Regions from separate parts of the Mycobacterium virginiense genome, predicted to be linked through region 1. Evidence: predicted binding sites of a transcription regulator. Region 1 holds the regulator's gene; the other holds the start of a gene.
What was found. Region 1 encodes LexA, which represses DNA repair genes until DNA is damaged. Its sites were predicted from a motif close to CGAACANNTGTTCG; they were not measured.
Positions count from the first base shown of each region.

Region 2: the regulator LexA is predicted to act here: its motif matches at 2,412-2,425, upstream of MJO54_RS18265 (error-prone DNA polymerase).

Region 1 is NZ_CP092430.2:2,922,471-2,929,149, reverse strand. It holds gene MJO54_RS14140 (LGFP repeat-containing protein) at 18-2,015, shown strand; gene MJO54_RS14135 (nuclear transport factor 2 family protein) at 2,016-2,468, opposite strand; gene lexA (transcriptional repressor LexA) at 2,471-3,157, opposite strand; gene MJO54_RS14125 (LysM peptidoglycan-binding domain-containing protein) at 3,371-3,871, shown strand; gene nrdR (transcriptional regulator NrdR) at 4,017-4,481, shown strand; gene MJO54_RS14115 (peroxynitrite isomerase) at 4,517-5,002, shown strand; gene MJO54_RS14110 (proteasome assembly chaperone family protein) at 5,011-5,988, opposite strand; gene sthA (Si-specific NAD(P)(+) transhydrogenase) at 6,162-6,679, opposite strand, start outside.
Region 2 is NZ_CP092430.2:3,750,909-3,757,587, reverse strand. It holds gene MJO54_RS18275 (MMPL/RND family transporter) at 1-1,898, opposite strand, end outside; gene MJO54_RS18270 (MmpS family transport accessory protein) at 1,895-2,326, opposite strand; gene MJO54_RS18265 (error-prone DNA polymerase) at 2,440-5,724, shown strand; gene MJO54_RS18260 (nitroreductase family protein) at 5,859-6,506, shown strand; gene MJO54_RS18255 (hypothetical protein) at 6,587-6,679, opposite strand, start outside.

The DNA.
Region 1 (6,679 bases):
GATGCCTGGGAGGGCTGGTGACTAGTCGGAAAGATCGGTTCGGCAAGACGGCGGTGCGCATGGCGCTCGGCCTGGCGGCGACGGTCACCGTGCTCTTGTCGGTGCAGACCGCTGCGGCGACGCCCGACAGCGATGCCCACGACGCCATCACGGCGGCATGGCAGGCGGCTGGCGGCGACGGATCGCCGCTGGGTGCCCCCAAGGGGGACGTGCACCCGGCCGGTGTCGGATTCGCCCAGGACTTCGCCGGCGGCACCATCTTCTTCACCCCGGAGACCGGCGCTAAGGCGCTCTACGGCGCGATCCTGGACAAGTACGAGGCACTGGGCGGTGCGGCTGACAACGGCCTCGGCTTCCCCAGCAGTGACGAGGTTCCTGGGCTGGTCCCCGACAGCCGGGTGGCCATCCTGTCCGGCGCCGACAACCCGGTGATCTTCTGGACGCCTGAGCACGGCGCTCATGTGGTGCGCGGGCCCATCAACGCCGGCTGGGACAAGCTGGGCAGCTCCACCGGAGCGCTCGGGGTCCCGGTCGAGGACGAGAGCTACGACGGCGCTGTCGTCACCCAGAAGTTCAGCGCCGGGACGCTGTCCTTTGACAGTGCGACCAGGACGTTCACCACGGTTCCACCGGAGCTGGCGGCGCAGCTGGCCGACGTGCAGGCCCAGGTCGACGCTACCGCGGCCATCGATCAGGCCTGGCGCAGCGCCGGCGGACCCGCCGGGGCCCTGGGGGCCAAGCAGGGCGACCAATACGCCGTCGGCGACGCCGGCGGCGTGGGACAGGACTTCGCCCACGGCAAGGTCTTTTTCAGCCCGGTGACCGGAGCCAATGCGGTTCTAGGCGACGTGCTGGCCAAGTACGACTCGCTGGGCGGCCCGGCCGGTAGCGACCTGGGTTTCCCGATCACCGGCACGGTTGACGGAGCGATCTCGGGCAGCAAGTTCAATTCGTTCGCCGCCGACGACGAGCCGGTGATCTTCTTCAGCCCCGACAACGGCGCCTTCGTGGTGCGCGGGGCGATGAAGTCGGCCTGGGACAAGCTCGACGGGGCTTCCGGAAAGCTGGGCGCCCCGGTGGGTGATCAGACCGTCGAAGGTGACGTGGTGTCGCAGAAGTTCACCGGCGGATCGATCGCCTGGAATCAGGCGAGCAACACCTACAGCAGCGAACCCGCCGAGTTGGCGCAAGCGTTGTCGGGCCTGCAGATTCCCGGGACGAACCTGCCCGACGGCAGCAAGTCGACAGCGACTGGCGCAGCCAAGGAAACACACTGGAACTGGATGTGGGTGCTGATCCCGGTTGTGGTGCTGGCGGTGCTGGGCGCCCTCGCCGGGGCTGCGATGTGGTGGCAGCGGCGTCGGCCGGCCGCTGTGCTGCCGGGTTCACCGGTGGCCGTGCCGGCCCCGGTCGCCGACGACTACGACGACGATGACGAGCAGTGGGCCCACCACGACCACCGCGAAGATCACCGCGAGAATGAGGGCACCGTCCGGCTGCCGAGTCGCTACGGCGCCTCCACTTCGCCGTACGCGTCCGAGCCTGAACTGCCCGTCTCTTCGATTCCGGATGCGCCGTGGCTGCACTACGGCGAGCACGAGAGCGAGGCGGAGGTCGACGACGATGACGACACCGACACCGCCCCCACCCGGGTGGTGACCGAAGAAGAGTTCGGCACCGGCCGGCATGCCGTGGGGCACGGCGGTACCGGGGCGGACCCACGCGGGTTCGGCGCTGTCGCAGAACCCCGCAGGTTCGGCGGTGGCACGGACACCCGCACCTTCGGAGGTGGCGGCGAACCGCGCAACTTCGGCATCGACGAATCGGTGCACCCGGTGATGCACCTGCCGCTGGACGACCCGTACCAGCAGCCGAACGGCTACCCAATCAAGGCGAACATCGGCTCGGGGCTCTACTACACCCCGCAGAACGCGCTGTATGACGACACTCTCGCCGAGATCTGGTTCGCCACCGAGGATGCGGCGCGGCTCAACGGTTTCACCAGGGCCGGCTGATCACCGCAGCGGCAGCGGCAGGTCGCGTTCGCCCTGCGGGCGCGGGCCGAAGAGGCGCCGCTGCGCCGCGGTGATCGGGATGTCGTTGATGCTGGACTCGCGGCGGCTCATTCGGCCGTCGGCGGCGAACTCCCACAGCTCGTTGCCGTAGCTGCGCCACCACTGGCCGTCCTTGTCGCAGCATTCGTACTGATAGCGCACCGCGATTCGGTTGTCCTGGTAGCACCACAGCTCTTTGCGTAGCGCGTAATCGCGTTCGGCCGCCCACTTGCGTCGCAGAAATGCTTCGATTTCCGCGCGCCCGGTGAGGAATTCGTCCCGATTACGCCACACCGAGTCCTCGGTGTAGGCCAGCGCCACCCGTGCGGGATCCCGGGTGTTCCAGGCGTCCTCGGCGGCCTGCACCTTGTGTCGCGCCGACTCCGTATCGAACGGTGGGCACGGCGCGAACATGATCAGACCTTGCGGATGACGGTGACGACCTTGCCCAGCACCACCGCATCGTTGCCGGGTATGGGATCGAAAATGGGGTTGTGCGGCATCAGCCAAACCTGACCGCCGGTGCGTTTGAACGTCTTGACGGTCGCCTCGCCATCGATCATGGCGGCCACGATGTCGCCGTTGTCGGCGACGTTCTGCTGGCGCACCACAACCCAGTCGCCGTCGCAGATCGCGGCGTCCACCATCGATTCGCCGACCACCTTGAGCAAGAACAGCTCGCCTTCACCGACCAGCTCGCGGGGGAGCGGGAAGACATCCTCGACGGCTTCCTCGGCCAAGATCGGTCCGCCGGCCGCAATCCGGCCCAGAACCGGAATGAAAGCGGGCTCGGGAAGCGCATCCGAACCGGCGAACTCGGTGCGTTGCGCGGCCTCGACGGCGCCGGTGATGTCGTCCTGGCCACGGACGTCGACCGCGCGGGGACGGTTGGGGTCACGGCGCAGATAGCCCTTGCGTTCGAGCGTACGCAGCTGGTGAGCAACCGAGGAGGTCGAGGTCAGCCCGACGGCGTCGCCGATCTCGCGGATGCTCGGCGGGTAACCCCGCTCGTTCACCGAAGCGCGGATGACGTTCAGGATCGTGCGCTGCCTGGCGGTCAGCGCTGAGTCCGGACCAGCCGGGTTACTGCTGCTGTCACTCATGGAGGCGAATCTAGTCGCATAGCTGCGATTAATCAAACATGTGTTCGAGGTGTGTCGCGCGGGCGTTCGAAAGCGCCGGCGACTTGTCGGACCCCTTCGCTAATGTTTTCGACAACGATTCGATCACGTGTTCGGACATCGAACATACAATCGATTAGTATTCGAACAGTCGAGCGAACAGGGTCGCCGACGCCGAGTGAGGGAGAACCGCACATGATGCTCATCGAGACGATCGCCCCGACGTTCGAGCCGGACCGCAACGAGCGGGTCCAGCTGCATCGCGGTCCGCGGACCTCAGGGCGGGCTTACCCGATCCGCACTCAGCCGGCGCGGCTGGTCCGGCCGCGGCCGGGCGGCGCTGCGCTGCGGCACCGCGGTTCCGGGGTGCTGATGTCCCGTGCGCCGCACCGGCCGAAGCCCGTCAAGGCCATCACTCCGGCGACCACCGTCGTGCTGGCTCTGGTCGCCGCCGGGATCACCGTGTGGCTCGGACTGATCGCTCAGTTCGGCGCGGCAGCAGCCGGCGGTGCCTCCGCGGTGCCCGACCAGCTCGGCGTGGTGCGTGTCCAGAGCGGCGAGAGCTTGGCGCACCTGGCGGCCCGCGTCGCACCGGACGCGCCGGCCGGACAGGTCATCGAGCGCATCCGCGAGCTCAACAGCCTGGAGTCGGTGGCCCTGGACGCCGGCCAGACGCTGATCGCCCCGCTGGGCTGAGGTCGCCGTGTCGGTTCGGCCGCCGCTTGCGGCCACTGCGCAGCGCCGCCGACAACCCGCGCAGGTACGCTCGCAGTTGTCCCAATGGCCCGCGGTGTCCCAGTTGTCTGAGGGTGCGGGTTCCCGGCACGGCGAAGGAGCGGCAATGCACTGCCCGTTTTGTCGCCATCCAGACTCCCGGGTGGTGGATTCCCGCGAAGCCGATGAAGGCCAGGCGATTCGCCGCCGTCGGTCCTGCCCGGAATGCGGGCGCCGTTTCTCCACGGTGGAGACCGCAGTGTTGGCCGTGGTCAAACGCAGCGGCGTCACCGAGCCGTTCAGCCGGGAGAAGGTCATGCGCGGCGTGCGCCGGGCCTGCCAGGGCCGCCAGGTCGATGACGATGCGCTGAATCTGCTGGCTCAGCAGGTGGAAGACGCTGTGCGAGCGGCAGGTTCGCCGGAGATTCCCAGCCACGAGGTGGGGCTGGCGATCCTGGGCCCGCTGCGCGAGCTTGACGAGGTGGCCTACTTGCGATTCGCCTCGGTGTACCGGTCCTTTTCGTCGGCCGCCGACTTCGAGCGGGAGATCGAGGCCCTGCGCGAACACCGCGAGATGCCCAGCACCAGTTGAGCCGTGCGGGCGTCACCGCGCACTACTCTGGCGGCATGGCACCCGAGTTGCATCCGAACCTTGTGGAGCTGGCCCCACTGTTGGGCACCTGGTCAGGCCGGGGATCCGGGGTGTATCCCACGATCGCGTCATTCGACTACCTCGAAGAGGTGGTGTTCTCACACGTCGGCAAGCCGTTCCTGGTGTACGGCCAGAAGACCAAGTCGCCCGCCGAGGGCCTGCCCCTGCATGCCGAGACCGGCTACCTGCGGGTGCCGCAGCCTGGGCAGATCGAGTGGGTGCTGGCGCACCCCAGTGGCATCACCGAAATCGAGGTAGGCAGCTACACGGTCACCGCCAACGGCGTGGACCTGCAGATGTCCGCACCGACGATCGGGCTGGCACCGACGGCCAAGGAAGTGACCGTCCTGAGCCGCCGTTATCGCCTCGACGGCGATGAGTTGTCCTACACGCTGGACATGGGCGCAGTCGGCCAACCCGCCCAGAACCACCTCACCGCCACGCTTCGTCGAACCGGGTAGCCCGGATCTCAGTCGTCGCCGTCGAGGTTCTTCTTCGCTTCCTGTGCCAGGAATCGCTCGAACTCGGCACCGAGCTCGTCGGCGCTGGGCAGCTCCTCGTCGCGGGACAGCAGCGAGCGATTCTCCTGGGCGGTGATGAATGCGTCGTACTGGCGTTCCAGGGCCGTCACCACTTGGGCCACTTCGGCGCTCGCTTCGACCTGCTGGTCGATCTTGGCCCGGATCTCGGCCGCGGAGTCACGGAGGTCGCTCAGCGGCAGCTCCAGCGCGCCGGTCTGGGCGGCCTGCTTCAGCAGCGCCTCGGCAGCCTCGGGGTAGTCGGTCTGGGCCACGTAATGCGGCACATGCACCGTGAAGCCGACGACCTCATGGCCGTGCTGAGCCATCCGGTACTCCAGCAGGTTGGACGCGCTGCCGGGAACCTGAACCTCGGTGATCCACGGGGTGAATTCGCTGATCAGGTCGCGATTGTTGGAATGTGCGGTCAGCGTCACCGGCCGGGTGTGGGGGACCGCCATCGGGATGGTGCCCAAGCCGATGGTCCGGCGCACCCCGAGCTGCTCGGCCAACAGTCGCACCGCGGTGATGAACCGCTCCCACTTCAGGTCGGGCTCCATGCCCGCCAACAGCAGAAACGGCGTGCCCGCAGTGTCCCGCAACGCGTGCAGGCTCAGCTCGGGTTCGGTGTAGTGGGTGAAATGGTCGGATTTGAACGTCATCAGCGGCCGCCGTGAGCGGTAGTCGAGCAGGTCATCGATCGCGAACGACGCCACCAACTCACTGTCCAGCTTGCTCTTGAGGTGCTTGGCGGCCAGCCGGATCGCGTGGCCGGCGTCGGAGAAGCCCTCCAGGGCGTGGATCAGGACCGGTCCCTCGCCGTCCGCCGACATCAGCTGCGGCGCCGGCACCTCCAGCTCGTACATGCCGCTCTGCTCGACCTGATAGTGCCGGTCCCGGTCGGGACCGTTGTCCGGGTAGTCGGCCATCGCCTTCGCCTCCTCGTTGTGCAGATCGCAATGGATCGCACCGTCCATTTTCCCCCACCGGGGCCGCACGCCGAAAACGGTGCGCGCATGTGCTGCACAACGTACGGGGGCACGGTCGGAATTCCGCGGCGCCGTGGCGTTCGCTGAGCGAGGAAAATGTCTCCGGCGGCGCCTCAGCTGCGGAATTGCTGTAGGGCCCGCATTTTATTCATCACGTCCAATGCGGCGTTCTTGTATGCCTCGGAGAACGTCGGGTAGTTGAACACCGCGTCCACCAGGTATTCCACCGTGCCGCCGCATCCCATGACGGCCTGGCCGATGTGCACCATCTCGGTCGCGTTGGTGCCGAAGATGTGCACGCCGAGCAGCGTCAGGTCGGTGGTGGATACCAGCAGCTTGAGCATGCCGTAGGAGTCCCCGGCGATCTGGCCGCGGGCCAGCTCCCGATACCGGGCCACCCCTACCTCGTAGGGGATCGCGCTGCGGGTCAGTTCCAATTCGGTCGCCCCCACATAGGAGACCTCCGGGATCGAATAGATCCCGATCGGCTGCAGGTCAGTGATCCCATCGGTCGGCTCGCCGAACGCGTGATAGGCGGCCAGTCGGCCCTGTTCCATCGACGTCGCCGCCAGGGCCGGGAAACCGATCACATCACCGACGGCATAGATGTGCTCGACCGAGGTCTGGAACA
Region 2 (6,679 bases), 830 kb from region 1:
GGGATCAGCCGGTCGAGGTTGTCGATGTCGGGCAGCACCTTCTCGAAGTCCTCGGTCATCTGGTCGAGGCCGTCCATCACGTCGAAGATCGACCGGATCGACCAGCAGATCGGGATGTCGAAGCAGTGCGGCTCCCAGTAGAAGTAGCTGCGCATCGGACGCCACATGTCGTCGAAGTCCGCGATCGAGTCGCGCATCCGCTGGATGTCGTCGAGCATGTGGTGCATCTTGAGGTCCATGCTGTGGGTCGTCTCGGACATGGCGCGGGTGACCTCGAGCATGTCCTTCATGCTCTGGACAGAGACCGCCATGTCGTCGCCCATCTTGAGCATGTTCTTCATGCTGTCGAGCTGGTACTTCATGTTCAGCTGCTGGGTGGTGCCCTGCATGCTGATCGCGAACGGGATCGTGGTGTGTTCGATCGGCGTGCCCAGCGGCCGGGTGATGGTCTGCACCCGTCCGATACCCGGCACCTCGAACACCCGCTTGGCGATCCGGTTGATCACCAGGAAGTCGGCCGGATTGCGCAGGTCGTGGTCGGTCTCGATCATCAGCAGTTCCGGACTCATCCGGGCCTGGGAGAAGTGCCGGTCGGCGGCGGCGTAGCCGATGTTGGCCGGCACGTAGTCCGGCAGGTACTGCCGGTCGTTGTAGTTGGTCTTGTACCCGGGCAGCGTGAGCAGGCCGATCAGGCAGACCGCCGTGGTGGCCACCAGCACCGGTCCCGGCCAGCGCACGATCATCGCGCCGATCCGCCGCCAGGTGCGGATTCGCATCGCCCGCTTGGGCTCCAGCATGCCGAAGCGGCTGGCCACCGCCACGACCGCCGAGCCGAAGGTGAGGGCGGCCAGCACGATGACCAACATGCCGATCGCCAGCGGAACGCCCAACGACTGGAAGTAGGGCAGTCGGGTGAAGTGCAGACAGAAGGTCGCGCCGGCGATGGTCAGACCCGAGCCCAGGATCACGTGCGCGGTGCCGTGATACATGGTGTGGAAGGCCGACTCTTTGTCCTCGCCGAGCGCTCGGGCCTCTTGATAGCGGCCCAGCAGGAAGATGGCGTAGTCCGTCGAGGCGGCGATCGCGAGTGTCACCAGCAGGTTCACCGCGAACGTCGACAGGCCGATGATGTTGTAGTAGGCCAACACGGCCACCACGCCGCGGGCAGCGCTCAGCTCGAAGACCACCATGCCCAGCACCAACAGCACCGTGCCGACGGAGCGGTAGATGGACAGCAGCATCGTGATGATCACCACGAAGGTCAGCGCGGTGATGATCTTCAGGCTTTTGTCGCCGGCGATGTGCTGATCGGCGTTGAGGGCGGCCCCACCGGTGACGTAGGCGTGCACCCCCTCAGGTGCCGGGGTGTCGGCGATGATCTGCTGGACGGCCTCGACCGATTCGTTGGCCAGGGTCTCGCCCATGTTGCCGGCCAGATACACCTGAACGTAGGCGGCCTTGCCGTCCGGGCTTTGCGATCCCGCCGCGGTCAGCGGGTCGCTCCAGAAGTCCTGGATGTGCTCGACGTGGGTGTGGTCGGCCTCCATCTTGGCGACCAGTTGGTCGTAATACTTGTGCGCGTCGTCGCCGAGCGGCTGGTCGCCTTCGAGGACCACCATCGCCGAGCTGTCCGATTTGAACTCGTCGAACACCTTGCCGATGCGCATCATCGCGATCATCGACGGAGCGTCGCGTGGGGCCATCGACACCGCGCGCATCTTCCCGACCTCGTCGAGCTGCGGTACGACGACGTTCACCAGGACGGTGATCGCCAGCCAGGCCAAGATGATGGGCACCGCGAGCCGGCGGATCCACGCCGGGATACCGCCGCGCTTGGGCGGCGGCTGCGTGGCCGGCAGGGTGTCGGTCGGGGTGTCGTCGCTGGTGTGCTTGCTCATGCGGATTTCACAATGCAGAAGGTCTGGGCGCTCACGGGGCCGGTGGCGATTCTTTCTTCTTTGATGACGCCGTCGATGGTGACGCGGCAGCCGATGGTGGCGCCGTCACCTTGGGCGACGATGTTGGGGCTCACCGCCGGGTTGGTGGTCGACAGGGTCAGCGACCACGGCAGGCTGGCGCCGTCGATCCGTTGCGGGGTGGCATCGAGGTCCAGGTAGTTGATATCGGCGTAGGTGCCGTCCGGGCTGAAGATGTCGTAGACCACGACCTTGGGGTGGAACGGCTTGGTGTCCTCGAACGGGACGGTCCCATTGCCGCTGTCGTCGGCTCCGAAGTAGCCGCGGACTCGCTGCACGGTGAACCCCCCTACCGCGACGACGACGATGATGAGCAGGGGTAACCACGCGCGTCTGAGAGCGCCGAACATGAAAGCAGTGGCCCTTTCGCATCGTGCCGGAACTGACACAGATTAGTGCATCAAAGTTCTTTTTCACACCCTTCCCAGGGTGTTTCGTACATATGTTCGATATCTTGGAGGGTGTGGGCTGGGGTAGCGGGCCGCCGAGCTGGGCGGAAATGGAACGTGTTCTAGATGGTAAGCCTCGTCACACCGATATCGCGGCCGGTGTGTCGACGGATCACGGCCCGTCGTTCCCGCAGGTCGAGCCACTTCGGCCGGCAGGGCGGACAGTGCCCTACGCCGAACTGCACGCGCACTCGGCGTACAGCTTTCTGGACGGGGCCAGCAACCCGCAGGAGCTGGTCGTCGAGGCTGCCCGGCTGGGCCTGCGGGCGATCGCGCTGACCGATCACGACGGCTTATATGGGGTGGTGCGGTTCGCCGAGGCGGCCGCCGAGCTGGACGCTGCGGGCCTTCAGATAGGCACCGTGTTCGGCGCCGAGTTGTCGCTGGGGCGGGTGGCGCGCACCGATGACCCGGACCCGCCCGGTCCGCACCTGCTGGTGCTGGCCCGCGGCCCGGAGGGTTATCGGCGGTTGTCGCGGCAGATCGCCGCCGCGCACCTGGCCGGCGAGAAGGGCAGGCCGCATTTCGATCTGGATGCGCTGACCGAGGCGGCGGGCGGGCACTGGCACATCCTGACCGGCTGCCGTAAGGGTCATGTTCGCCAGGCGCTGGCCACCGGTGGTCCGGATGCGGCCGCCGCCGCGCTGGCCGATCTGGTGGATCGGTTCGGGGCCGCGCGGGTCAGCGTGGAGCTGACCCGGCACTCCGATCCATACGACGACGAACGCAATGCCGCGCTGGCCGGCCTGGCGCCCCGGTTCGGGGTGGGGCTGGTGGCCACCACCGGCGCGCATTTCGCCCGGCCGGATCGGGGCCGGCTGGCGATGGCGCTGGGTGCGGTGCGGGCCCGCCAGTCACTGGATGCCGCCGCCGGCCGGCTGGCTCCGCTGGGCGGCTCGCATCTGCGCTCGGGCGCAGAGATGGCCCGGTTGTTCGCGGCGCATCCGGCGGCGGTGCCGGCGGCGGCCGAACTCGGTGAGCGGTGTGCTTTTCCGTTGGCGCTGATCGCCCCGCGGCTGCCGCCGTTTGCCGTCCCGGACGGTCACACCGAGGACAGCTGGCTGCGACAGCTGACCCTGGCCGGCGCGGTCGGGCGCTACGGCCCGCCCGACCGCATGCCCGCCGCCTACGCCCAGATCGAACGCGAGCTGGAAGTCATCGCCCAACTGGGCTTTCCCGGATATTTCCTGGTGGTGCACGACATCACCCAGTTCTGCCGGCGCAGCGACATCTTGTGCCAGGGCAGGGGATCGGCGGCCAACTCCGCGGTCTGCTATGCCCTCGGTATCACCGCGGTGGATCCGGTGGCCAACGGATTGCTGTTCGAGCGCTTTCTGTCGCCGGCCCGCGATGGCCCGCCCGACATCGACATCGACATCGAGTCCGATGAGCGCGAAAAGGTGATCCAGTACGTCTACGACAAGTACGGCCGAGACCACGCCGCCCAGGTGGCCAACGTCATCACCTACCGGGGGCGCAGTGCCGTGCGGGACATGGCCCGCGCGCTGGGCTATTCGCCGGGGCAACAGGACGCCTGGAGCAAACAGCTGAGCCGATGGGGCCGGCCCGGCCGGGAGGACGACTCCGATCTTCACGGCATCCCCGAACAGGTGATCGAGCTGGCCGATCAGGTCGCCGACCTGCCACGGCATCTGGGCATCCACTCCGGCGGCATGGTGATCTGTGACCGCCCGATCGCCGACGTGTGCCCGGTGGAATGGGCCCGGATGCCCGGACGAAGCGTGCTGCAGTGGGACAAAGACGACTGCGCAGCAATAGGTTTGGTGAAGTTCGACCTGCTGGGGCTGGGGATGCTGTCGGCATTGCATTACGCGATCGACCTGGTGGCGCAGCATTGCGGCGTCGAGGTGGATCTGGCCGCGATCGATCTGTCCGAGCCGGCGGTGTACGAGATGCTCGCGCGCGCCGACACGGTCGGGGTGTTCCAGGTGGAATCGCGCGCGCAGATGGCCACCCTGCCGCGGCTGCGCCCACGGGAGTTCTACGACTTGGTGGTGGAGGTGGCGCTGATCCGCCCCGGGCCGATCCAGGGCGGATCGGTGCATCCCTATATCCGCCGCCGCAACGGTATCGACCCGGTGACCTACGAGCATCCGTGCATGGCGCGGGCGCTGGAGAAAACCTATGGGGTTCCGCTGTTTCAGGAGCAGCTGATGACGCTGGCGGTGGACTGCGCCGGATTCACCGCGGGCGAAGCCGACCAGTTGCGCCGCGCGATGGGCTCCAAACGGTCACCGGAGCGAATGCGCCGGTTGCGCGACCGGTTCTACTCCGGCATGGCCGAGTGCCACGGCATCACCGGCGAGGTGGCGATGAGGATCTACGAAAAGCTGGAAGCCTTTGCCAACTACGGATTTCCGGAGAGTCACGCGATGAGCTTCGCGTCGCTGGTGTTTTACTCGGCCTGGTTCAAGCTGCACTACCCGGCGGCGTTCTGCGCCGCGCTGCTCCGGGCCCAGCCGATGGGCTTCTATTCGCCGCAGTCGCTGGTCGCCGACGCCCGCCGGCACGGGGTCGTGGTGCACCGCCCGGACGTCAACGCCAGTCTGGCGCACGCCACGCTGGCCGAAGCCGGCACGCAGGTCCGGCTCGGACTGGGGGCTGTCCGTGGCATCGGTACCGACCTCGCCGAGCGGCTGGTGGCCGACCGTGAGGCCCATGGTCCATTTGCTTCGATGCTGGATCTGACTGCGCGGGTGCATCTTTCAGTTCCTCAGACTGAGGCGTTGGCAACCGCCGGCGCGTTCTCCGGTTTCGGGGTGTCACGCCGGGAGGCGCTGTGGACGGCCGGGGCTGCGGCGGGGCAGCGGCCGGACCGGCTGCCCGGGGTAGGAGTTGCGACGCATACTCCGGTGTTACCCGGGATGAGTGAGATCGAGTTGTCGGCTGCCGACGTATGGGCCACCGGAGTGTCCTGCGACAGCTTCCCGACCCAGTTCCTGCGTGCCGATCTCGATGCGCTCGGGGTGGTTCCGGCGGCGCGGTTGACCGCGGTTCCCGACGGCACCCGGGTGCTGGTGGCCGGAGCGGTGACCCATCGGCAGCGGCCGTCGACCGCGCGCGGGGTCACGTTCGTCAACCTCGAAGACGAGACCGGGATGGTCAACGTGCTGTGTACGCCGGGGGTGTGGAAGCGGCATCGACGGTTGGCGCAGACCGCGGCGGCGCTACTGATCCGCGGGCGGGTGCAGAACGCCAGTGGGGCGGTCACCGTGCTGGCCGATCGGCTGGGGCCCGTTGAGTTGACTGTGAGTTCGCGCTCTCGGGATTTCCGGTAGTGCCCGGCGGTCAGCGAGGTTCGACGCAGGAGAGCCGAAGCTGGACCGCCGCAGCAAGCCCGGCGGTCAGCGAGGTTCGACGCCGGAGAGCCGAAGCTGGACCGCCGCAGCAAGCCCGGCGGTAACCTCCACCCATGAACCTCAACTTGTCCGCCGACGAAGTCCTGACCACCACGCGATCGGTCCGCAAACGCCTCGATCTCGACAAGCCGGTTCCCCGCGAGGTGCTGATGGAGTGTCTTGAGATCGCCCTGCAGGCACCCACCGGTTCCAATGCTCAGGGCTGGCAATGGATGTTCGTCACCGACCCGGTCAAGAAGCAGGCGCTCGCCGATATCTACCGCGCGAACGCCATGCCATATCTGAACCGGATGCGGCCGGACTACGGCGAGGGCGACGTGCGCAGTGAGCGGATGGAGTTCGTCAGCGGCTCAGCCCGATACCTCGCCGAGAACCTGCAGGACGTCCCGGTGCTGATGATCCCGTGCCTGGAAGGCAAGCCCGAGACGGCGTCGCTGGGGTTCGGCGCATCCTTTTGGGCGTCACTGTTCCCGGCTGCGTGGAGTTACTGTCTGGCGTTGCGCAACCGCGGGCTGGGTTCCTGCTGGACGACACTGCACCTGCTGGGCGACGGTGAGCAGCAGGCCGCCGAGGTGCTCGGCATCCCGTATGACGAGTACAGCCAGGGCGGGCTGTTTCCGATCGCCTACACCAAGGGCACCGACTTCAAGCCGGCCAAGCGGCTGCCGGCCGAGCAGGTCGCGCACTTCGACACTTGGTGATCGCAAGCGCGGCGTGAATCCACTTGGCCCGGACCGGTCAGCGGACCATGGTCCGGGCCAGGTGAACTCAGCGGCTATGGTCAGCAGTCCATTCCGCCCCACAGCGACTGGGCGCCGGTGTGGCCGATGCGGATGACCAGCCAGGTCGACACAGCCGCGAATATCAGGGTGCC